DNA from 4 places in the Terrihabitans rhizophilus genome. Region 4 is predicted to be linked to each of the others. Evidence: predicted binding sites of a transcription regulator. Region 4 holds the regulator's gene; each other region holds the start of a gene.

Region 1 (5,505 bases), on a different contig from region 4:
GCTCGGTCTCATGAAATCCGATCCCGATCTGGCGTCCATCCCCGTCATCATGCTGACGATAGTGGACGACCGGAACCTGGGGTTCTCCCTCGGCGCATCCGAATACATGACGAAGCCGATCGATCGCCGCCGCCTCGTCGACCTGATTCGGAAATTCGCGCCGGACAATGAAGGCGGCCTGGTCCTCGTGGTGGACGACGACGCCGACGTGCGAGCCTTGATGCGCAAGACCATTGAGGAGTGCGGCGTCGAGGTGGCGGAGGCGCAGAACGGCGCGGAGGCGCTTGACTGGCTCGCCGCCAATCCCGCGCCATCCCTCGTTTTGCTCGACCTGATGATGCCTGTGATGGACGGCATGGACTTCCTGCAGCGGGTGCGCGGCAGGACCGAACTGGCGGACCTGCCGGTGATCGTGCTGACGGCGAAGGACCTCACCGACGAGGAACGGGCCTTCCTCGCGCGCAACACGCTGCTGATCCTGAGCAAGGCCGCCCAGCCCATCGCGACCCTGGGCTCAGCCTTGTCCGCCATCGCCCGCACGGGAGCACGCTGATGCCGAGGATCCTGCTGGTCGAAGACAATGAGATGAACCGGGACATGCTGTCGCGGCGCCTCATCCGCAACGGCTTCGATGTCGTGCTGGCGGTGAACGGGCAGGAAGGCGTGGACCTCGCCAAATCCGCGAAGCCCGACCTCATCCTCATGGATATGAGCCTACCTGTCCTCGACGGCTGGGAGGCCACGCGACGCGTGAAGGCCGATCCGGAGACCGCCGGCATCCCCGTGATCGCGCTGACCGCGCACGCGATGGAGCAGGACCGCGCGCAGGCGCTGGCCGCCGGATGCGACGAGTTCGACACCAAGCCCGTCGAACTGCCGCGCCTCCTGGGCAAGATCACCGCTTTGCTGCCGTCCCTGGCCTGAGCGGAGCGCACGGTGGCGATCAAAGATGCAGTCGTGCTCGTCGTGGACGACGTCGCCGACAACCGGGACATCCTGATCCGGCGGCTCCGGCGGCTGGGGATCGAGCAGATCGAGCAGGCGGAGAACGGGGTGGAGGCGCTGGACGCCATCGCGCGCCGGGGCTTCGATCTGGTGCTGCTGGACATCATGATGCCGGAGCTCGACGGCTTCGGGGTGCTGGAGGAACTGAAGCGGCAGGGCAGGTCCGACCTTCCGGTCGTGGTCATCTCGGCCCTCAACGAGATTGAGCCCGTGGTGCGCTGCCTCGAACTCGGTGCCGAGGATTTCGTCTTCAAGCCTTTCAACCCGGTTCTGCTGAAGGCGCGGGTGACAGCCACCATCGAAAAGAAGCAGCTTCGCGACCAGACCCGTGCCGAACTGGAACGCAAGCGGATGGAGTTGAACGAAGCGCGCGACCTCCAGCTCGCCCTCGTGCCTGCTCCGTTTTGCGGCGAGTTGAGGGATGTGCCGCTTCGGGTCGACGTGCTGCTGGAGCCCGCCCGTGAAGTCGGCGGCGATCTGGTGGACTGGTTCGTCGTCGGCGAAGGGCGGGTGGTGCTGGTACTGGGAGATGTGTCGGACAAGGGCGCGGGTTCCGCCCTCGTCATGGCGCGAACGCACGCCCTTCTTCGCGGTCTCTCCACCCGTCCCGATGCCGATGCGCTGTTCGCAAGGCCCGAGCAGGCGGCAACATTGGTCAATGAGAGCCTCTCCGCCCGCAACGCCTCCAACATGTTCGTGACGTTCTTCCTCGGGAGCTTCGATCCCGCCGAGGGTGAGCTTGCTTATGTCTGCGCCGGGCATGTGCCACCCTTCCTGCGCGCGGCCGACGGGACCGTGGAGCGGCTGACCGCGCGCTGCGGCCTGCCATTGGGTGCGATGGAGGGAGCCCTGTACCGCTCCGAACGTGTCCCTCTCGCCCGTGGAACGCGCCTCCTCGTCGTCACCGACGGAATCACCGAGGCCGTCGATCGCGCGGACGTGCAGTTCGGCGAGGAGCCGGTTGCCTGCTTTCTGGCGGCCCTGGATGATGCGGCGGCCGACCCACTGGGCAACTTGGCCGATCTCGTCCGGGTGCATGAGGGAGAACAGCCCGCCTATGACGACGTGGCCGCGATCCTGCTGACCCTGCCTTCCTGAAAAGCTAGGCCGTCACGGCCGGGCTTTCCACTTCCAGATCGGCGCCCGGCGCTTGCTGCACCTGAAACGCCAGGCGCCGGAGGAGCCAAACTGCGCGCTCGAACAGCGCCGAAGCGCGGAACACGGCGTCGTGCAGGTCATAGGCAAGCCCCGCATCCTGCGCCACCGCCCGGCTGCGCAGCGCCTGCATCATCTCACCCCGGTCACGGGTCAGGTCGAGCAGCATGGCGATGTCGTCCGTGTCACGGGAGCGGGTGGCTTCCTCCATCTGCCACAGCAAGGTGTGCAGCGCTTCGGCAAGCCCGCTGATCAGGGGCGGAGCATCCATCCGGCCCTGCACGCTTTCCAGCGTGGTCGCGAACTCATCGACCGTTTCGCGCAATCCAGTCAGCAGCACGTTGCGGGCATTGAGGCCGACGGCGTGGTCCAGCGTCTCGCGCTCAAGTCCGGCTTCCATCAGCGCCTTCAGGAATTCCGCGATCTCGCGTTCGAGATGCTCGCTCGAACCCGACAAAACGGGTCGTGGCACGTCGCCGGTCCCGCCCCCGTCGATGACGCCTTCCAGCATGGCCGGAAACCGCGCGATGAGCCGCTCCTGCTCGCGCTCGGCAAGGTCGAGCGCCGTCGGCGCATCCTGCTGGGCCTGCTCGTTGATGAAGGCGGGACGCGACAGGTCCTCGCTTGCACTGGGAGGCGAGAAGCGGGCGATCAGGCCCAGCAGGATGCCGGTGAACGGCGTCAGGGCCAGTGCCGTGCAGAGCTGCAGCATCAGGAACAGCCAGCCGACCTTTCGCGACGGATCGGCGGCAAGGAGATCGCACAGGGCCAGGACGAGCGGCACATCCATGGCGTGTTCGATGACGTAGAGCAGCAGGAACAGCATCGTGCCCAGGCACTTGAACAGCGCCTGGAACAGGACGAGCTGCCGGGGGCTGCCGGAGAAGCTGCGCGCAAGCAGCAGCACCGACAGCCCCGAGCCGAGCGACGCGCCATAGACGATCATGACCGTCTGGTCATAGGTGATGAGCTGCGCGGCCGCGAAGGTGATCGCGAGGATCGACACCGTCGAGGAGGATTGCGCGACGAGCGTCACCAGCACGCCGAGCGCGAGAGGCGGGATCAGCGCACCATTGGCAAGCGACAGCACATCGCGCACTGCGGCGACATCGCGCATGGGCGCCGCGCCGGCTTTCACGATGGTGAGGCCGAGGAACAGCAGGCCGAGCCCGACCAGCGCGTTGAGCGCGGGCCGCCATTTGCCGCCCTTGTCCCAGCCGAAATAACCGGCAAACCCGGTCAGGCCCAGCAGCCAGAGCGCCGCCACCCTCATATCGATCGCGGCAAGCAGGACGAGCCCCGAGGTGCCGACATTCGACCATGCGACGACCGGCACGGCGCGCCGCATGGTCAGCAGGCCGGAGCCCAGCATGCTGGTGGCGATGACGGTGACGGCATTGGTGCTTTGCGTCAGCGCGCCCAGCAGCACGCCCAGGAGGACGGGTGCAAGCGGCCGTGCTGTCAGCCGGTTGATGGCGTTCCGCGCCCGCCGCCCCGCAAGCTGCTGGAGATTGCTGCTGACCGCCTTGATGCCGATGAAGAAGAGCCCGAGCCCGCCCAGGATGGATGTCAGTATGTCCATGTTACCTGTCGAGCTGCGGCTCTCGAGAAAGGAAGCAGCACGTTAGCGCGACGGCATGATGACAGCCGCCTGCCCTTAACGCGCGAGACCGGCCCGGCCCCTATGCTCCTCACCAGATCGGACCGCTGCCGCGACGGTACCGGCGGTCCTCGGCGCGCCTCATCAACAGAATGCACTGGTGATCGAATGCACTCGCTTCAATCTCTCTGCTCCTATTTGCGGCAGAGAATTCAGGCGGCCGGCTGAAACGAAGCGTTATTCGCTTCCCGCACGATTTGGCACGAGACTTGAAGGAGCCACCCCAAGCGGGGAGTGCACGCGTGGCGTCTTTGTCGTTTGTCTCTGTCTCGAAGCAGTACGGGCCGACCAGTGCTGTCGAGACGCTTGATCTCTCCTGCGCCGAGGGCGAGATGCTGGCCCTTTTGGGTCCTTCCGGCTGCGGCAAGAGCACGACGCTGAAGATGGCTGCCGGCATCGAGACGGTGTCAGCCGGCGAGATCTACTTCGGTCAACGCCCGGTATCCCGGCTTTCGCCTGGCGAGCGCAACATCGCCATGGTGTTCGAGGATTACGGCCTATACCCGCAGATGACGGTTTGGGAGAATGTAGCGTTCCCGCTGAAGGTCCGCGGCCAGGCCGGTCAGCCGGCTTCCGAGCGCGTGGGCGAGGTGCTGCAGCTCCTCGGCTTGCGGGGCATGGCGGACCAGAACGTGCGCGGGCTCTCGGGCGGCGCCATGCAGCGCGTTGCCATCGGCCGCGCCCTGGTGCGCGATCCGGAGGTGATCCTCTTCGACGAGCCGCTCTCCCATCTCGATGCCGACCAGAAGGTGCAGCTCCGGGCCGAGATCAAGCGCCTCCAGAAGCTGCGCCGCGTGACGTCAATCCTCGTCACGCATGACCAGACCGAAGCCATCGCCATGGCCGATCGCATCGCGGTGATGAACCATGGCGTGCTGCAGCAGGTGGGGGCGCCGCAAGAGCTCTACGAGCACCCCATCAACCTCTTCGTGGCCAACTTCATCGGCGAGCCGCCCATGAACCTTGTTCCCGCCGTGTCCGAGGGTCATGGCGTGCTGGCGGGCCGCAGCTGGTCGGCAATGCTGGAACGCGACCGTGCGGACAAGCTCGCCCGCGCATCGGGCGGCGAAATCGTCGCCGGCGTCAGGCCCGAGCATATCGGGCTGCATGCCGAGGGCACCTCCGGCACCTTTGCAGGCGTCGTCTCCTACCGCGAACCGCGCGGAGACGCCGATGTGCTGACGGTGCGGCTGAGCGGCGCCGAAGGCGGCCAAAGCTTTGTCACCGAGATCGCCGGCCCGTCGCACTGGCGGGCGGGAGATCCGGTGGGCGTGGAGATCCCGCCTGACCGCGTCCTGGTCTTCGATGCCGCGAGCGGGCTCAACCTCGAGGCGCAGCCATGAACGCGCCCTTCAACGCGGCGGCCGTGACGGCCGGAGCGTCGCGCCACGGGCTGTCGATCCGCGGCATATCAAAGACCTTCCAGCACAAGGTGCTTTCGGACGTCGGGCTAGACGTCGCGCCCGGCGAGATCCTCGCGCTGACGGGGCCCTCCGGAGCCGGTAAGACCACGCTTTGCCGCATTCTGGCAGGCCTTGAGCACCCCGAAGACGGCACCGTACTGCTCGGCGGGAAGGACATGGCCGGCGTGCCGGCGGGCAGCCGCCGCGTGGCGCTGATGTTCGAGTCCTACGCGCTCTACCCTCACCTCACCGTGCGGCAGAACGCGCTCTCGCCGCTCATGG
Region 2 (5,505 bases), on a different contig from region 4:
CGGAGATCGAAGATGCGGCCCACACGCTGCGCGGGATGGGCGTGGATGTGCAGGCGCTGAAGGTGGACCTGGCCTCAACCGAAGGCGTCGACCGCCTGGTCTCTGCGGCCGGTGAGCGTCCCGTGGACTACCTGCTCGCCAATGCGGGTCATGGCCTCGGCGACGCATTCCTGGACCAGGACTTCGATGCCGTGCGCCACGTCGTCGACACCAACATCACGGGCACCATCTACCTGATCCAGAAGATCGGGCGCGACATGCGCAACCGCAACGAGGGCCGCATCCTAATCACCGGCTCCATCGCCGGCTTCATGCCGGGCAGCTTCCAGGCGGTCTACAACGGCACCAAGGCCTTCATCGACAGCTTCTCATTCGCCCTGCGTGATGAACTCAAGGACACCGACATCACCGTGACCTGCCTGATGCCGGGGCCGACCGACACCGAGTTCTTTGAACGCGCCGAAATGGAAGACACCAGCGTCGGCGCCGGCAAGAAGGACGATCCCGGCATGGTGGCACGCGTGGGCTTCAAGGCCATGATGAACGGCGACGGCGACGTGGTGGCCGGATGGAAGAACAAGATCCAAACCACGCTCGCGAACATCACGCCTTCCAGCATCCTGGCCGCGCAGCACCGCAAGATGGCCGAACCCGGGTCCGCCGAGTAGAACGATGGATCTGGAGTCCTTTGTCGGCCTGTTCGCGGCGGTGGTGACGACCGCCGCGAGCATTCCGCAGGTGGTGAAATGCTGGCGCACGCGCTCCAGCGGCGACCTCAGCCTGCGGATGCTCGTCATCCAGATGACCGGGCTGTCGGCGTGGGCGGTCTATGGCGTGCTGAAAGGCGATCTCATCATCATCACGTCGAACAGCGTCGGGGTCGCGCTGTTCGCGACCCTCGCCGTCTTCAAGCTCACCTTCAAGGAGAAGACGGCACAGGCGCAGCCTGCTCAGTAGTGCGGCGGCGGCGGCTCGGGCTCCTCGGAGCCCGCGGCTTCCTCGGCGCGCTGCAGCCGTTCGGCCAGGCGCTCGAACTCACGAGACAGGCGCTCGATCTCCTTCCACTGAGAGGCTACGACCTCGTTCAGGTCCTCGATCGTCTGGTCCTGATAGGCGACACGGATCTCGAGCGCCTCGAGGCGCGATGCCTGCTGCGGGTCATCAGTCATGGCCGCTCTCATCCTCCATGGGCTCTCGAAGCGAGAGGCCGTGCCCCAGCGCCTCACGCTCGTCGAACACGAAGCATTCGCCCTGCCAGAGGCTCTGCTCGGGCGGAACATCCTCCAGATAGCGCAGGATGCCGCCCTTCAGGTGGTACACTTCGCTAAACCCCTGCGACAGCAAGTAGGAGCTCGCCTTCTCGCAACGGATGCCGCCCGTGCAAAACATGGCGACCCGGCGATCGCGCGCGGGATCGAGTGTGCGGGACACGAAATCGGGGAAGTCGCTGAAGCGCGCGGTTCCGGGGTCCATGGCTCCCCGCATCGTGCCGAGAGCAACTTCGAAGGCGTTGCGGGTATCGATGACGACGACGTCCGGATCAGCCACCAGCGCGTTCCAGTCTCCCGGATCAACATAGGTGCCGACTGTCTGGGTGGGGTCCACGCGAGGCTGCTTCAGCGTGACGATCTCGCGCTTCAGGCGTACCTTCATGCGCCCGAACGGCATGTCGCGCGCGGCTGAGAACTTCAGTTCCAGATTGTCCAGCCGGCCGCCGAACAGCGCGCCATGACGGAGCTCGGACATGAGCGTGTCCACCGCCTCCGGCTCTCCGGCGACGGTGCCGTTGATGCCTTCGGGCGCCAGCAACAGCGTGCCGCGGATGCCCAGGCCTGTGCAGAGGTCGAGAAGCGGCTGCCGGAGTTCGGCGAGGTCCGGCAGGGAGACGAACTGGTAGAGGGCGGCAACCTTCAGGGTCATGGGGCCGCTCTCTAGCAGCGTGGGGCGAGACTGGCGAGATGCGTCACGCGGGTGTCATGGCTTTGCCGGATGCAGCGGTTCGCTGATGGACGGAGGACTGAGATGATCGAGATCAATCAGGGTGAGCCGGAGGCTCCCTGGTACGATGAGAAGGGCCTTGGCGAGGAGCCCGTCATCCATCCCTCGGCGACCGTGCTGCGCACCCGCGTCGGCCGCTGGACCTCCATCGCCAAGGGTTGCGAGATCACCGACAGCGACTTCCTCGACTACGCCTATGCCACGCCGAATGTGCAGATCTTCAACGCCGACATCGGCAAGTTCTGCAACATCGCCACCAATGTCCGCATCAACCCGACCAATCATCCGATGTGGCGGGCGACCATGCACCACTTCACCTATCGCAGCCGCTGCCACCATATGGGGCCGGACGACGAGGAGATCTTCGAGTGGCGCCGCAAGGCCCGTGTGGTCATCGGCCCTGATGTTTGGATCGGCCATGCCGCGATTATCATGTCGGGCGTCAATATCGGCACGGGTTCGGTGGTGGGTTCGGGTGCCGTCGTCACCAAGGACGTGCCGCCCTACAGCATCGTGGTCGGATCGCCGGCCCGCGTCATCAAGCGCCGCGTGGACGAGGAGACAGAAGCTGCCCTCATGCGCGTGCGCTGGTGGGACTGGACGCATGAGGAACTGACGGCGGCGATGGCGGACTTCAGGAGCATGGACGCGTCCGCCTTTGCGCGCGCCTATGACGGTGCACCCCGCCGCGTGAGGGCAATCTAGCGCTCGACGACAAGCTCCACACGGTCGGCCACGAAGCGCGATTGCGTTGCCTGTATGCGCACGCCCGCCGGATCCACGTTCACGCTTTTGACGACGAGCAGGGTCTTGCCGGGCGGAATGGCAAGCGCCGTGGCTTCCTCCGGCTCCGCAGGCCGTGCCGAGATCCGGGTCGAGAGACGGCGGTAATCGTCCACGCCGAGCTTGGAATAGGCCTTGGTCAGCGAACCCTTGCGGGCAAACAACTGGTCCAACCCGCTGAAGCGCGGCAGGGGCAGCCAGGTGCGGGAGAGCGACAGCGCCACGCCGTCAGCGCGGTTCACCGTGTGCATTTCCAGCACGGGCGCGCCGATCTCGACCGCCAGCGCCTCGGCTGCTTCCGCATTGGCGGAAATGTGCTGGGCGAACAGGAGTTCTCCGCGCGCCTCCTTGCCGGCCTTCGCCATCACCTCGGAGAAGCGGGTTTTCTCGCCGAGCGGATAGGCGAGGGGGCGCGGCTCGACAAAGGTGCCCTTGCCCTGCGCGGAGCGGACAAGGCCGCTCTGCGCGAGATGGGTGAGGGCGCGGCGCACGGTGTGACGGTTGACGCCGAAGCGCTCGGCCAGCTGCATTTCCGGCGGGGTGCGGCTGCCCGCAGCCAGGCGGCCCGAGACGATGTCGGACTCGATGGCGTCGGCGATCTGCCGCCATGCCGCCATGCCGCCGCCCCGCACGAGCGGGTCCAGTCTTCCCTGAGCAGCCGTCATGAAAAGTTCACTGGCCTTCTGTGCCGAGTTGTCTATACGAATAGACAACATGTTGCGAAAAGAATCTATGAACGACGATCTTAAGAGACACCAGACGGCACGGCAAACGGCGATGGGCATCTATGCCCGCGCCACCGCAGCCGAACTCGTCGAGGCGCTACGGGTCCTTGCTCCCGGAGAGGGGATCGAGGATCTGCGTCCCTCGGAACTCGGGCTCGTCATGGCGCGTGGCCGGATCGGTGGAACCGGCGCTCCTTTCAACGCCGGCGAGGTGACGGTGACGCGCGCTGCGGTGCGCCTGCCAAGCGGCGAGGTCGGCGTGTCTTACCTGCTGGGCCGCGACAAGCAGAAAGCCCGCGCCGCCGCAGTGCTCGACGCTCTCTGGCAGACGGACAAGAGGGGCGATGTCGATGCCGCACTCCATCCGATCGCTGTTCGCATCCGCGAGGACCGGGAAATTCGTCAGCGCAAGGTTGCTGCCACGCGCGTCGATTTCTTCACGCTCGCACGAGGGGAGGACTGATCATGCAAAGCGGTTTTGCCAATCCCGTCTTTGACGCGCAGCGAGCCTTCCGGGCAGCCATGAACGCGCTGGCCCAGCCGGGCACGCTGCAGGCGCTGGAGCCCAGCCTCATCCCGCCAGCCCCGCTTCCCGCCGAACTCGCGGCGCTCGCGCTGACCCTGTTCGACCATGAGACGCCGTTCTGGATGGATGCGCCGCTGGCGACCCCTGACGTCGTGGCGTTCCTGCGCTTCCACACGGGCGCGCCAGCGGTCTCCGACCCGGCTGACGCGGCGTTCGCGCTGGTCCTCGATGCGGAGTCCTGCCCCGCGTTCAGCGCCTTCGCGCAGGGAAGCTCGGCCTATCCCGACCGTTCGGCGACCCTCCTCCTCGCCGTGCACGATCTGGCGGCCTCAGGAGACCTCGTGCTGAGCGGGCCGGGCATCCGCGAGCAGGCCACGCTCTCCGCGAGTCCGCTGCCCTCAGACTTCATCGCCCGATGGGCTGAGAACCGCCAACTCGCCCCCTGCGGGGTGGATGTCCTGCTGGCGGGCGCGGGCTGCGTCGCGGGCCTGCCCCGTTCCGTTCAGATCGAAAGGCGCTGACATGTATGTCGCGGTTAAAGGCGGCGAGGCCGCCATCGAGAACGCCCACGCGCTTCTGGCGGAAGACCGGCGAGGCAACCTGTCCATTCCGGACCTTTCTGTGGAGCAGATCCGCGAGCAGATGACCCTGCTGGTGGATCGCGTGATGACCGAGGGCTCGCTGTACGATCCCGATCTCGCGGCGCTCGCCCTGAAGCAGGCGCGCGGCGATCTCATCGAGGCGGTGTTCCTCGTCCGCGCCTTCCGCACCACGCTGCCCCGCTTCGGAGCCTCAGAGCCGATGGAGACCGACAGGATGCGCGCCTCCCGCCGCGTCTCCGCCATCTTCAAGGACCTGCCGGGCGGGCAGGTGCTCGGGCCGACCTTCGACTACACGCACCGCCTCGTGGACTTCGCGCTGGCGGCCGGCGGCGATGTGCCCCCCGTGCTGCAGGCGGACGCCCGCGATGAGGCAATGCCGCATGTGATGAACCTGCTCGACCATGAAGGGCTGATCGAGGCCGTGCCGCAGGACAGCGGGATGCCCGTCGCCGATCTCACCCGCGAGCCGCTGGACTTCCCGGCAGGCCGCGACCTGCGCCTGCAGGCTCTTGCGCGTGGCGACGAGGGCTTCGTACTGGCGCTCGGCTATTCCACGCAACGCGGCTATGGCCGCACGCACCCGTTCACCGGCGAAATCCGGGTGGGGGAGGTCGAGATCGAGTTCACGCCCGAAGAGCTCGGTTTCGCGGTGCCGCTGGGTGATGTCGCGCTGACGGAGTGCGAACTGGTGACTCAGTTCGCCGGCACGTCCGATGCGCCGCCGCAGTTCACCCGCGGTTACGGGCTCGCCTTCGGGCGCGGCGAGCGCAAGGCGATGGCCATGGCGCTGGTGGATCGTGCCTTGCGGGCCCGGGAACTTGGCGAGGATGTCGTCTCGCCTGCACAGGACGCGGAGTTCGTGCTGTCGCAT
Region 3 (5,505 bases), 540 kb from region 4:
GTACGAGTCCGCGCAGCACGACCAAGAAGATGTTGGGGCCTTTGATAGACAAAATTCCAACGTAGATGCGAGAAGCAAAGGATTGGCGGCGCGGCACTGGACAAAGCATACCCGTCGGCGAAGGACTGAACGCGCATGTGGCGGCCTTATTATGAGAGCGTGCGGCTGCGATCGATGAGATCGTGAGCCCAAGCCTGTAAGCCGATTGATGAACCGTAGGTTCCGGGTGAAGCAGGCAGGTACACAATTGTACGACTCGGGGGGCAGGTGGCGCCTGAAGGCCCGCGCTTCATCTGCCTGCCGGAAGCAATCCCAAACGTGCCCCTGCAAGGCACCTATACCGACCGATCAACCCGCCGAGGCGGGGCTGCCACGCCCTTGGATTCGCAGCAGCCCCTCGTTCCCGGACCTACGAACGAGAACCGGACCAGCGAGTTCTGGGAGTGCTGGCCCGAGCAGGTACCCCTCAGCCCCGCTACGACTTTGGTAGCAGAAGAGTCGCCGCGCTGGTAGATGGCATCCCAGGCGCGCGACAATTTGTTTACTGAACTAGCCGGCCCGCAGGGCGCCGGAGCAGAGGGCTACTGGAACCGCGCGCGTAAGCGATCCGAAACGAATTCCATCGCCAGTACGATCAGGAAGATGGCCAGGATGATGGCCGAGGCATTGCGGTACTGGAACAGGTCGAACGCGACCTTCAGTTCCTGCCCGATGCCGCCCGCACCGACAAGTCCGAGCACCACAGAGGATCGCACCGCTTTTTCCAGTGCGAACAGGCTGGTGTTGATCATGGACGGCATGGCGTCAGGGACGACGGCGCCGAGCAGGACAGAGAACCGGCTGGCTCCGATGGCTCGCAGGGCCTCCTGGGACTTCTTGTCGGCGTTCTCCATCGCCTCGCCGAAGAACCGCCCGCAAAAGCCGATGGTGTCGACCACGATGGTCATCGTGCCGGCCACCGCGCCGAGACCGAGGGTGGAGACGAAGAGCAGCGCCCAGACAAGATCGGGCACGGTGCGGAACAGCGAGATGGTGGCCTTGAAGAGGTGCCGGAAGGGCCCGATGGGGGTGATGCCCTTGGCGGACATCCATGCGAAGGGCAGGCTGAGAAGGACGCCGAACACGGTGCCGACCAGTGCGATCTGGAAGGTCTCGACGATGCGCCAGCCCATGCGGCTGAGGAAGGCCGGATCAGTGCTCGGCGGGAGCATGCGCGAGAGCAGGTTGCCCATGCGAGGTGCGCCGTCGACGAGCTGTGCCGGCGTGGGCGCAACTTCGCCGATGCTGGCGATGACGAGCGCCACCGCCGCCACCGTCAGCGTGAAGGTGATCGGCGAGATGCGGGGCAGCCGCGAGGGCGGCAGGCGCTCAGCTATGGAAGACATGGCGCAGATCGTCCCGCGTGAGCGTTGAGGTGGGCTGGTCGAAGAACACCCCGCCGGATTTCAGCGCGATGACGCGGTCTGAATAGTTCAGCGCGTGGTCCATATCGTGCGTGGTGTAGACCAGCGTGATGCCGTGCTCGTGCGCCAGATCGGAGAAGATCTGCATGACGTCGCGACCCGTCGCCGGGTCGAGGCTGGCGGCGGGCTCGTCGGCGATGAGGAGCTTGGGCTTGCGGATCAGGGCGCGGGCGATGGCAACGCGCTGAGCTTGGCCGCCGGACAGCTGGTCGGCGCGCGAGGCGGCCTTGTCAGCCAGCCGCACCTCCGAGAGCACATCCATCGCCTCCTCGCGCCACTGGCGGCGGGCGGTGGAATGATGCCATGCGCGCCAGCTGCCGGGAAGCCCGAGCTTGCCCTGGATGACATTGGTGAGCACCGACTGGCGGCTCACCAGCCCGTGGTTCTGGAACACGAAGCCGATCTGACGCCGCAGGCGGTTGAGCTGCGCGGCCGTGGGGGTGGCGGTGAAGGTCTCGCCAAGCGTGGCGATTTCGCCCGTGCTGGAGGGCAGCAGGCCGATCAGGCATTTCAGCAGCGTGGACTTGCCTGCCCCGTTGGAACCGATCAGTGCGACGCGCTCGTCGGAGCGAATGTCGATTGCCACCCCGCTGAAAACGGGATGGCCATTGGCGTAGCTCTTCGCGAGGTCGCGTGTGCGGATGATGTCTTGCATGTGCCGGTGCGGTCTCGCGAATGGGTCCGAAGGCGCGGTGCCGGGCAGATTTGCCGCCGCCCGGCGGGTCGCGTCAGTCCATGAACTTGTTGAAGGTGTCGACGCCGATGGTGCGGTACATCGAGCGGACATAGTCGTAGTCGCTGTCCTTGATGTCGGTCAGGAACACGCCGCCCTTGAACTTCTTGTTGTCGTCGCCCGTCAGCACGGACTTCATCAGGTCCGGGCCATGCTTCACGAAGGCGTCGCGCACCTTGGTGAAGACCTCTTCGGGGATGTCCTTGCGGGCAACGAGGATGTCGTTGGGCAGGTCGCGGCCGCGGGCCAGCACGGTGAAGCCCGCATCGGGGAACGCGGCGCGGATCGAGTTGAGGTGGCCGAAGTTCAGTCCGATGGCGGCGATGTCGCCGCGGATGAGGGCCTCGGCGGCAACGTTCCGGGAGATGATGACGGACTGGTAGTCCTTGTCATAGTTCAGGCCGTGATCGGCCAGGGCCTGCGCCGGTCCGAGATGCTGCGAGGTCGAGCCCACGGAGCCGAAGGCGATCTTCTTGCCCTTCATGTCGTCCAGCGACTTGATCGGCCCGTTCGCCAGCACGGCGATCTGAGCGAAGTAGTCCGGGCGCTGCCAGGCCACCACGATGCGCGGCTGGCTCAGCTCTTTCATGATGACGTATTCGGCCGGGCCGGTGAGGACCAGTTCCACCTGCCCCGAGTTCATCGCTTCGACGGCCGCGGTGCGCGAGCTGACGGGGATGAGCTGGATGTCGAGGCCGGTGATCTCCCGGAGCGACTTCTGGAAGCCGCCGAACTCCTGCTGGAGAGCTTCGAGGCCTTCCACGTCGGTCACGGCGAACCGCACGGGCTCGGCTGCGGCGGGAAGGAGCATGGTGAGCGAAATGGCGAGCGCCGAAGCGAGTGTGCGGATCATCTGTCAGCCTTTGCTGTATAGACAGGAACCTTGTGACCTGCTTTTCTGTATAGACAGCAAGTGACGCGTGCGTGACATCAGCCGGGCTTAAGGAGCCCCCTGAGGACCACAACGTAAGAGGGGGCATGCATGAGCTGGATCATCAGGGGCGCGGTGGGCGCTGACGGACAACAGCGCGACATCGCGATCACCGGTGCGCAGGTAGCAGCGGACGTGCAGGACATCGCCGCATCGGTGATCGATGCCGCCGGTTTGTCGGTGCTGCCGGGGATCGTGGACGTGCATGGGGATGCTTTCGAGCGCCAGATCATGCCCCGGCCGGGCGTGCGCTTCGACACGGCCATGGCCCTGCTGGACACCGATCGGCAGATGCTGGCCAACGGCATCACCACCGCCTTCCATGGCGTGACGGTGTCCTGGGAGCCGGGGCTGCGCTCCGTCGAGGCGGCTCGGCGGCTGCTGGAAGAACTGACGCGCCTGCGCCCCCGGCTGGGTTGCGACACGCGCCTCCACATCCGCTGGGAGACGTTCGCGCTGGATGCGATGGAGGAGGTGACGGGCTGGCTCGATGCCGAGCCACGGCCCATCCTGGCCTTCAACGATCATACGACCGGCTCGGTCCTGAAGGGCCATATCGCCCGCAAGATCGGGCAGATGGCAGAGCGGTCCGGCCTGTCCCGCGAGGACTACATGGCCCTGCTCGAGCGCGTCTGGAGCCGCCGCGAGGAAGTGGATGCCGCGGTTGCGACCATGGCCGCTCGCGCGACCGAACGGGGCAATGTGCTGCTCGCCCATGACGAATGCTCGCCCGAGGAACGGCAGCGTTTTCGCGCGCTGGGCGCAACCTCCTCGGAGTTCCCGATGAACCTGGAGACGGCGGCGGAGGCGCGCAGTGCCGGCGAACACGTCATCCTCGGCGCACCGAATGTGGTGCGCGGCGGCAGCCACAATGGCGCGCTGGATGCCACGCAGGCCGTGCGGCAGGGCCTCTGCACCGTGCTGACCAGCGATTACCATTATCCTTCGCCTCTGCACGCGGCCTTCAAGCTGGCGGCGGAGATGCCCGGCGGGTTGGCCGAGGCCTGGCCATTGGTGTCTCGCAATCCCGCGGAAGCGGCGGGATTGACGGATCGGGGCGTGCTGGAGCCCGGCCGCCGCGCCGATTTGCTGCTGGTCGATGCATCCGATCCGGCGCATCCGCAGGTCGTCCTCACAATGGTCGCAGGCCAGATCGTGTATGCTCGGCGTTCACTGGTCGAGCAGACGGGCGGCGCTTTCGCCGCAGCTGCGGAGTAGAGGTCGTGAACAAGAGCACCCGGCTGCAGCCCACGGGCGGCGGCGCAATCTCCGGCTTCGAGGGCCTTGTGTTTCGCCCTCGGGCGGACGCGCCGATCTGGCAGCAGATCTACGACTACGTGCTGACGCTGATCGATAATGGCTACCTGCAACCCGGCGCGCAGCTTCCGGGCGAAGTGCATATCGCTGAGAAACTTGGCGTCACCCGCGTCACCCTGCGCCGTGCCTTCCTGCAATTGCAGCAGGAAGGGCACCTGACCTCACGCAAGGGCGTGGGCGTCTTCGTGCGAAGCCTTCCCTCCACGCTGATGGTGCGGGATGGAAGCCGCTTTTCCGAAAGCCTCAAGGCCGACGGCAAGGTGCTGACCACGCGCACGCTGCACCTTGCCGAGGAGCCGGCCGACCTCGAGATTGCCCGGCAGCTCTGCATCGAACCCGGCACGGCGGTCATCCGCCTTTCACGGCTGCGCTGCGCCGACGGGCAACCGATCTACACCAGCACGAAGCTGTTTCCGGCCCGGCTGCTGCCGAATTTCGAGCCCGCTTACCTGCGGCGTCAGTCCGTCACCGATGCGTATCTCGCCCACGGCGTTCAGAAATACAGGCGCCTCGAAACGCTCATCAGCGGCGGCTTCGCAACGGCCGAGGAGGCGGCGCTGCTGCAGCTCTCGCCCGGCACGCCTGTGTTCCGGACGAGCTCGATCAACGAGAACGGGGATGGAGCGCGGGTGGAATGGGCGCGTGGCTGCTGGCTGCTGACCTCGGTCAATTTCATCTTCTAGCCAGCGCCTGCCCCGCAATTCGGGAAGGAGCTTGTCTCGCGGCGGTCCATCCATTAGCTGCGTAGGAAGCGATGCTGACAGCCAAAGCAAAATACGGCCTCAAGGCCATGGCCCATCTCGCGGGCATGCCGCAGGGCAAGCCCGCGCTGATCGCCGACATCGCCGCCAGGCACGGCATTCCCAAGAAGTTTCTCGACGCGATCCTCAATGAATTGCGGCAGGCCAAATTCCTGACCAGCAAGCCCGGGCGCGGCGGCGGCTACATGCTTGCGCGTCCGTCCGACCAGATCATCGTCGGCGACATCATCCGCACGCTCGATGGCCCACTCGCGGCCGTGCCCTGCGTCAGCCGCAACTTCTACTCGCGCTGCCAGGATT
Region 4 (5,505 bases):
TGCGCAGGAATTCCCAGGGCGTGCCGAATGACAGCCAATCTTCCGGATATTCCTCCTGCCAGCCGTCATAGATGACCTGCCGGAAGAGGCCGTGGTCGTAGCGGATGCCATATCCGTAGGCAGGGATGCCCAATGTGGCCATGCTTTCCATGAAGCAGGCGGCGAGGCGTCCTAGGCCGCCATTGCCAAGCGCCGCGTCCGGCTCTGCCGACCGCACGCGCTCGTAGTCCACGCCGAGGTCTTCCAACGCCGCCCGGAACACATCGAGGAGGCTCAGATTGGAGAGCACATCCGTCAATTGCCGGCCGATGAGGAATTCGAGCGAGAGATAGTAGACCCGCTTCTTCCCATCGGAGGCCGTGACCCGCTTTCCTTCGAGGAAGCGCAGGGTTGCCCGGTCACGGGCCGCCAGCGCGCAGGCCAGGAACCAGTCGTAATCCGTCGCGAATGCCGGGTCCTTGCCGACCGAAAGCGTCATCTTGCTGATGATCGCGCTCTTCGCCTCGCTCACCATGTCCTCGGTTGCGGCGTCGTGCTCGCTGACCTTCGAAGATTCGTGACGCTTTTCGAGCATGAGGCACCTGCGGGCTGGGACACTGGGGACGCGAAGCAATGGCTGTGCCGTTTTGGACCTGACGGCGCGGCCGACGATAACACCGCCTGACGACAGTGCCATGGCTTGCCCTGCAAGTCGGGCGTGGATGTGACCGATCACGCTTTCGCGTCACCGCGCCGCAGGATACAGATGGTCATGGCTCTGTCATGAGGTCATGCGCTTCCTTTTCACGGGAGGCTGCATGAGCGAACAGGGTGTGACGCGCTGGATGGATGCGGTGAACGCACAAAGTGCCGCTGTTCAGAGAATCCGCGCGGCGATGATGCCGCTCGCGGGTTTCGCGCTCGTGCTCGCCTTGCTGTGCGTCGCCGACGATCTTTCGCCTTTGCTCGCCGGCGCGGCTTTGTTGGCGATCACCGCGGGCCTCGCTCTCGTGCCCGGCGCGGCCGAGACGCGGGAGCGCACCAGCAGCGAGACCGCCGCGGCCCGTGAACTGCCGGTGCGTGCCCTGCTGGAAGCTCTCACGGAACCCGCGATCCTGCTCACGGAACGCGGGACCGTTCTGGAAGCCAATCCCCCTGCGCGGGAAGCTTTCGCCAATCTGCGGGCCGGCGATCCCATCTCGTTCTCGCTGCGGGTGCCCGAGATCCTCGACGCTATTCGTGCCGTCGGGGCAGGAGAGCCGGGCCGCCTCGTCGAATACGCCGACAGGGTGCCCGTCGATCGCTGGATCGAGGCGCGCATCGGGCCCGTGCGCCTGCGGACAGGCGAGGGCGGGGTGCCCGATAATGTGCTGCTGGTCCTGCACGATCTCACCCATCTGCGCCGTGCCGAGCGGATGCGGGTGGATTTCGTGGCCAATGCCAGCCACGAGCTCCGCACCCCGCTCGCCGCTATCCTCGGCTTCATCGAAACCCTTCAGGGTCCGGCAAAGAACGACGTCGAGGCACGTGCCCGCTTCCTGGAGATCATGCGCGCCCAGGCCGGGCGCATGTCGCGCCTGATCGATGACCTTCTGTCGCTGTCACGCATCGAACAGAAACAGCATATGCGCCCGGTGGACCCGATCGACCTCGTCGAGGTGGTGCGCACGGTGCTGGACAGCTTGTCCCCCCTGGCCGCCGAACGCAGCGTGCAACTCATCCCTCACATGCCGCCTGAACCCGTCACGGTTCCCGGAGACCGCGACGAGTTGATCCGTGTCGTCGAGAACCTTGTGGAGAACGGCATCAAATACGGCCAGTCCGGCGGGCGCGTGGAGGTGACGGTCAGTCAACCAGCTCCGGGATCGAAGCAGGAGGCGCAGGTCATCGTACGTGACTTCGGCCCTGGCATCCCTGCGGAGCACGTGCCCCGGCTGACGGAGCGCTTCTACCGGATCGATGTGGGCAAGAGCCGTGACAAGGGCGGAACGGGGCTGGGGCTCGCCATCGTGAAGCACATCCTTGCCCGCCATCGCGGACGCCTCGTCATCGAGAGCCCGGGTGAGGGCGCGCGCTTCACGGTCGCGCTGGAAACCTCTATGCCTCGTCCCATGGCCAAGATGTTGCGCCGTACAGGCGCGCGCGTGGCAGACGAATGACGCTTGCAAGCTGTCATTCAACCGTCACCCTGGGAACTTATGAGACCCCACGAGAAGGATTGGCGGCGCTATGAACGATCACACCGCGAAGCAGTTCGACGAAGACCTGAAGTCGCTCAGCGAGATGATCGCGGAGATGGGCGGTCTCTCGGAGAAGCTTGTCGCAGATTCCATCACTGCGCTTCTGGACCGCGATGTCGGTCTGGCGCAGAGCGTCATTGCCACCGACAAGGCGATCGACGCCCTGCAGCATGAGGTTGAGGAGAAGGCGGTGCTCACCATCGCCCGGCGCCAGCCCATGGCAGTGGACCTTCGCGAGATCGTGGCCGCCCTGCGCGTTTCCAACGATCTGGAGCGCATCGGCGACCTTGCGAAGAACATCGCCAAGCGCGTCATGGCGCTGGAAGGGCAGTTGCAGCCGCCGAAGCTGGCGGGTGGTGTCGACCATATGAGCGAGTTGGTGATCTCGCAGCTGAAGGACGTTCTCGACGCCTATTCGCGGCGCGATGCTGCGAGCGCCATGGAGGTCTGGAGGCAGGACGGCGAGATCGACGCGATCTACACCTCGCTGTTCCGCGAACTGCTGACCTATATGATGGAAGATCCGCGCAATATCGGCTTCTGCACGCATCTCCTGTTCTGCGCCAAGAACATCGAGCGCATCGGCGACCACGCGACCAACATCGCCGAGACGATCCACTATCTGGTTCACGGCGAGGTCCTGGCCGATGAGCGTCCGAAGGGCGACCTCACGAGCATGACCACCCTGACCTACGCCGAAGGCCGGTAATCATGGTCGCACGTGTGATGATTGTGGAGGACGAGGAGCCGCTGACGCTGCTCCTCCGCTACAATCTGGAAGCCGAAGGCTATGAGGTCGAGAACGTCGCTCGCGGCGACGAGGCCGAGACCCGGCTTCGCGAGCGGGCGCCCGATCTGCTCCTCCTCGACTGGATGTTGCCCGGCCTTTCCGGCATCGAGCTGTGCCGCCGCCTGCGCGCCCGGCCCGAAACGGAACTGCTGCCGATCATCATGCTGACGGCGCGTGGCGAGGAGGCCGAGCGCGTGCGCGGCCTTGCCACCGGTGCCGACGATTACGTGGTGAAGCCGTTCTCCGTGCCGGAACTGGTGGCGCGCGTCCGCAGCCTTCTGCGGCGCTCCAACCCGGCGCAGGTGGCCTCGCAGCTGAAGGCCGGCGATATCGAGCTCGACCGCGACACGCGCCGCGTCCGCCGCTCCGGCCGCGAGGTGGATCTGGGGCCGACCGAGTTCCGCCTGCTCGAATTCCTGATGCAGACGCCCGGCCGCGTCTTCTCGCGCGAGCAATTGCTGGACGGTGTGTGGGGGCACGACGTCTACATCGACGAGCGCACCGTGGACGTCCATGTCGGCCGCCTGCGCAAGTCGATCAACAAGGGTCGTCGTCCTGATCCGATCCGGACCGTGCGCGGTTCCGGCTATTCCTTTGACGAGACGTTCTCGCGCCCGAACTGATCTCTCGGCGCATGCAATGAAAAAGGCCGCCTCTGGGGCGGCCATTTTCATTCGTTACGGGGATGTCAGGCCGCGTTGCGGCGGCGGCGATCCGTTGTGGGCTGGTAGGCCATGGCGGAGTGGTAGTTGCAATACGGGGTCGCCGGGTCGGCGCGGGTGCCGCAGAAGCGGAAGTCGTCGCGGCCGGGGTCGCCGATCGGCCAGCGGCACATGCACTCGCGAAGATCCATGATGGTGACCCGCTCGCACGAGACGGCCTCGAGGCGGGGGCGCACGGCCACTTCCGGCATGCGATCGACCTCAGCCGACGGGGCCGGCACAGCGGCGAGAGCTGCATTGCCCTGCACCCGGTAGAGTGTGGCGGAGGGATGGGACGGTGCCCGCGGCTTGCGCGGACGCGGGGCAGCCGAGGCTACGGCCTTGACGCGGCCGGACAGGCCGAGCCGGTGAACCTTGCCGATGACGGCATTGCGGGTGACGCCGCCGCCAAGCTCTGCAGCGATCTGGCTGGCGCTCAGCCCGTCCGCCCAGAGTTTCTTCAGCAGTTCAACCCGCTCTTCTGTCCAGTTCATCGCGTCACTCCCTAAGCGCCTTCATCAGGCGGAATCCAAGCGGCGCGGCCCCCGGCTATATGCCAGCACAGGAACCGATACACTGTTTGTAGTGTTCGATTGATACGAGGTGCACGAGATGTCGTGCTTAACGAGATCTAAACTACTATAGGGGCTGACTCGGCTGCAAGAGTCCGAAAGGGGAACGCGACGTTTTCCCCAATGAACCCCGGGAAAACTCCTCCGCACGCTGAACCGGCTTCAGTGAAATCAACGCGCTACGGCGAGATAGCAGCAATTGACAGCGTTCCCGGGGGGCTTAAAATCTCCCGTATCAGAGGTGCTGCCTTCACGAGGCGGCGCCTTTGCGTTTTTCTGGCCACACCTCATTGTGGAGGCTGCCTGTGACCGACCGCTCCGCCCTTCTTCCCGTCTTCGCACGCACGGACCTCTCCTTCGAGCGAGGCGAGGGGTCGTGGCTCGTGGCCGACACGGGCGAGCGCTATCTGGATTTCGGCGCGGGCATCGCTGTCAACGCGCTTGGCCACGCACATCCCCATCTTGTCGAGGCCCTGCAGCAGCAGGCGGCGAAGCTGTGGCACACCTCGAATCTCTACCGTATTCCCGAGGGTGAACGCCTGGCCTCGCGCCTGTGCGCCAACAGCTTTGCGGACGTGGTGTTTTTTGCGAATTCCGGCGCCGAGGCCAATGAGGCCGCGCTGAAGATGGCGCGCAAGTTCCAGAGCGCGTCCGGCCGGCCGGAGCGCTGGCGCGTCATCGCCTTCAACGGCGCCTTCCATGGCCGCACGCTTGCCACCATCGCGGCCGGCGGAAGCCCCAAGCATCTGGAGGGCTTCGGTCCTGCGGTCGAGGGTTTCGATCATGTGGATGTCGGGAACGAAGCGCAGCTGAAAGCCGCGATCGGCCCTGAAACCGCGGCCATCATCATCGAGCCGATTCAGGGCGAGAGCGGCGTCAAGCCGGTGGCACCGTCCTTCCTGCGGTTCCTGCGCGAGATCTGCGACGCCAACGATCTTCTGCTGATCTTCGACGAGGTGCAGAGCGGCATGGGCCGGACAGGCCACCTGTTCGCCCATCAGGGAACCGGCGTCGAGCCGGACATCATGACCCTGGCCAAGGGCATCGGCGGCGGCTTCCCGCTCGGCGCGTGCCTGGCCACGGACAGGGCCGCTGCCGGCATGACAGCTGGCGCGCACGGCAGCACTTTCGGCGGCAATCCGCTCGCGATGGCCGTCGGCAACGCGGTGATGGATGTGCTGCTGGAGGATGGCTTCCTCGCCGACGTGGCGCAGAAGGGCTTG

The links. The regulator PhoB, encoded in region 4, activates phosphate uptake and scavenging genes when phosphate is short. The targets are predictions, from matches to a motif close to TGTCATNNANCTGTCAT.
Region 1: the regulator PhoB is predicted to act here: its motif matches at 3,790-3,806, upstream of SCD90_RS09080 (Na/Pi symporter).
Region 2: the regulator PhoB is predicted to act here: its motif matches at 1,962-1,978, upstream of SCD90_RS10385 (LbetaH domain-containing protein).
Region 3: the regulator PhoB is predicted to act here: its motif matches at 3,110-3,126, upstream of SCD90_RS02535 (alpha-D-ribose 1-methylphosphonate 5-triphosphate diphosphatase).

Annotation. Positions count from the first base shown of each region.
Region 1 is NZ_JAXAFJ010000004.1:199,219-204,723, forward strand. It holds gene SCD90_RS09065 (response regulator) at 1-553, shown strand, start outside; gene SCD90_RS09070 (response regulator) at 553-924, shown strand; gene SCD90_RS09075 (PP2C family protein-serine/threonine phosphatase) at 937-2,103, shown strand; gene SCD90_RS09080 (Na/Pi symporter) at 2,108-3,742, opposite strand; gene SCD90_RS09085 (ABC transporter ATP-binding protein) at 4,063-5,163, shown strand; gene SCD90_RS09090 (ABC transporter ATP-binding protein) at 5,160-5,505, shown strand, end outside.
Region 2 is NZ_JAXAFJ010000005.1:172,645-178,149, forward strand. It holds gene SCD90_RS10365 (SDR family NAD(P)-dependent oxidoreductase) at 1-668, shown strand, start outside; gene SCD90_RS10370 (SemiSWEET family sugar transporter) at 673-957, shown strand; gene SCD90_RS10375 (SlyX family protein) at 951-1,169, opposite strand; gene trhO (oxygen-dependent tRNA uridine(34) hydroxylase TrhO) at 1,162-1,920, opposite strand; gene SCD90_RS10385 (LbetaH domain-containing protein) at 2,023-2,703, shown strand; gene phnF (phosphonate metabolism transcriptional regulator PhnF) at 2,700-3,446, opposite strand; gene phnG (phosphonate C-P lyase system protein PhnG) at 3,514-3,969, shown strand; gene phnH (phosphonate C-P lyase system protein PhnH) at 3,972-4,553, shown strand; gene SCD90_RS10405 (carbon-phosphorus lyase complex subunit) at 4,555-5,505, shown strand, end outside.
Region 3 is NZ_JAXAFJ010000001.1:561,035-566,539, reverse strand. It holds gene phnE (phosphonate ABC transporter, permease protein PhnE) at 582-1,385, opposite strand; gene SCD90_RS02545 (phosphonate ABC transporter ATP-binding protein) at 1,369-2,118, opposite strand; gene SCD90_RS02540 (PhnD/SsuA/transferrin family substrate-binding protein) at 2,192-3,049, opposite strand; gene SCD90_RS02535 (alpha-D-ribose 1-methylphosphonate 5-triphosphate diphosphatase) at 3,179-4,345, shown strand; gene phnF (phosphonate metabolism transcriptional regulator PhnF) at 4,351-5,127, shown strand; gene SCD90_RS02525 (RrF2 family transcriptional regulator) at 5,199-5,505, shown strand, end outside.
Region 4 is NZ_JAXAFJ010000001.1:19,064-24,568, reverse strand. It holds gene SCD90_RS00130 (glycogen/starch/alpha-glucan phosphorylase) at 1-574, opposite strand, end outside; gene SCD90_RS00125 (ATP-binding protein) at 798-2,138, shown strand; gene phoU (phosphate signaling complex protein PhoU) at 2,209-2,928, shown strand; gene phoB (phosphate regulon transcriptional regulator PhoB) at 2,931-3,632, shown strand; gene SCD90_RS00110 (GcrA family cell cycle regulator) at 3,698-4,204, opposite strand; gene SCD90_RS00105 (aspartate aminotransferase family protein) at 4,588-5,505, shown strand, end outside.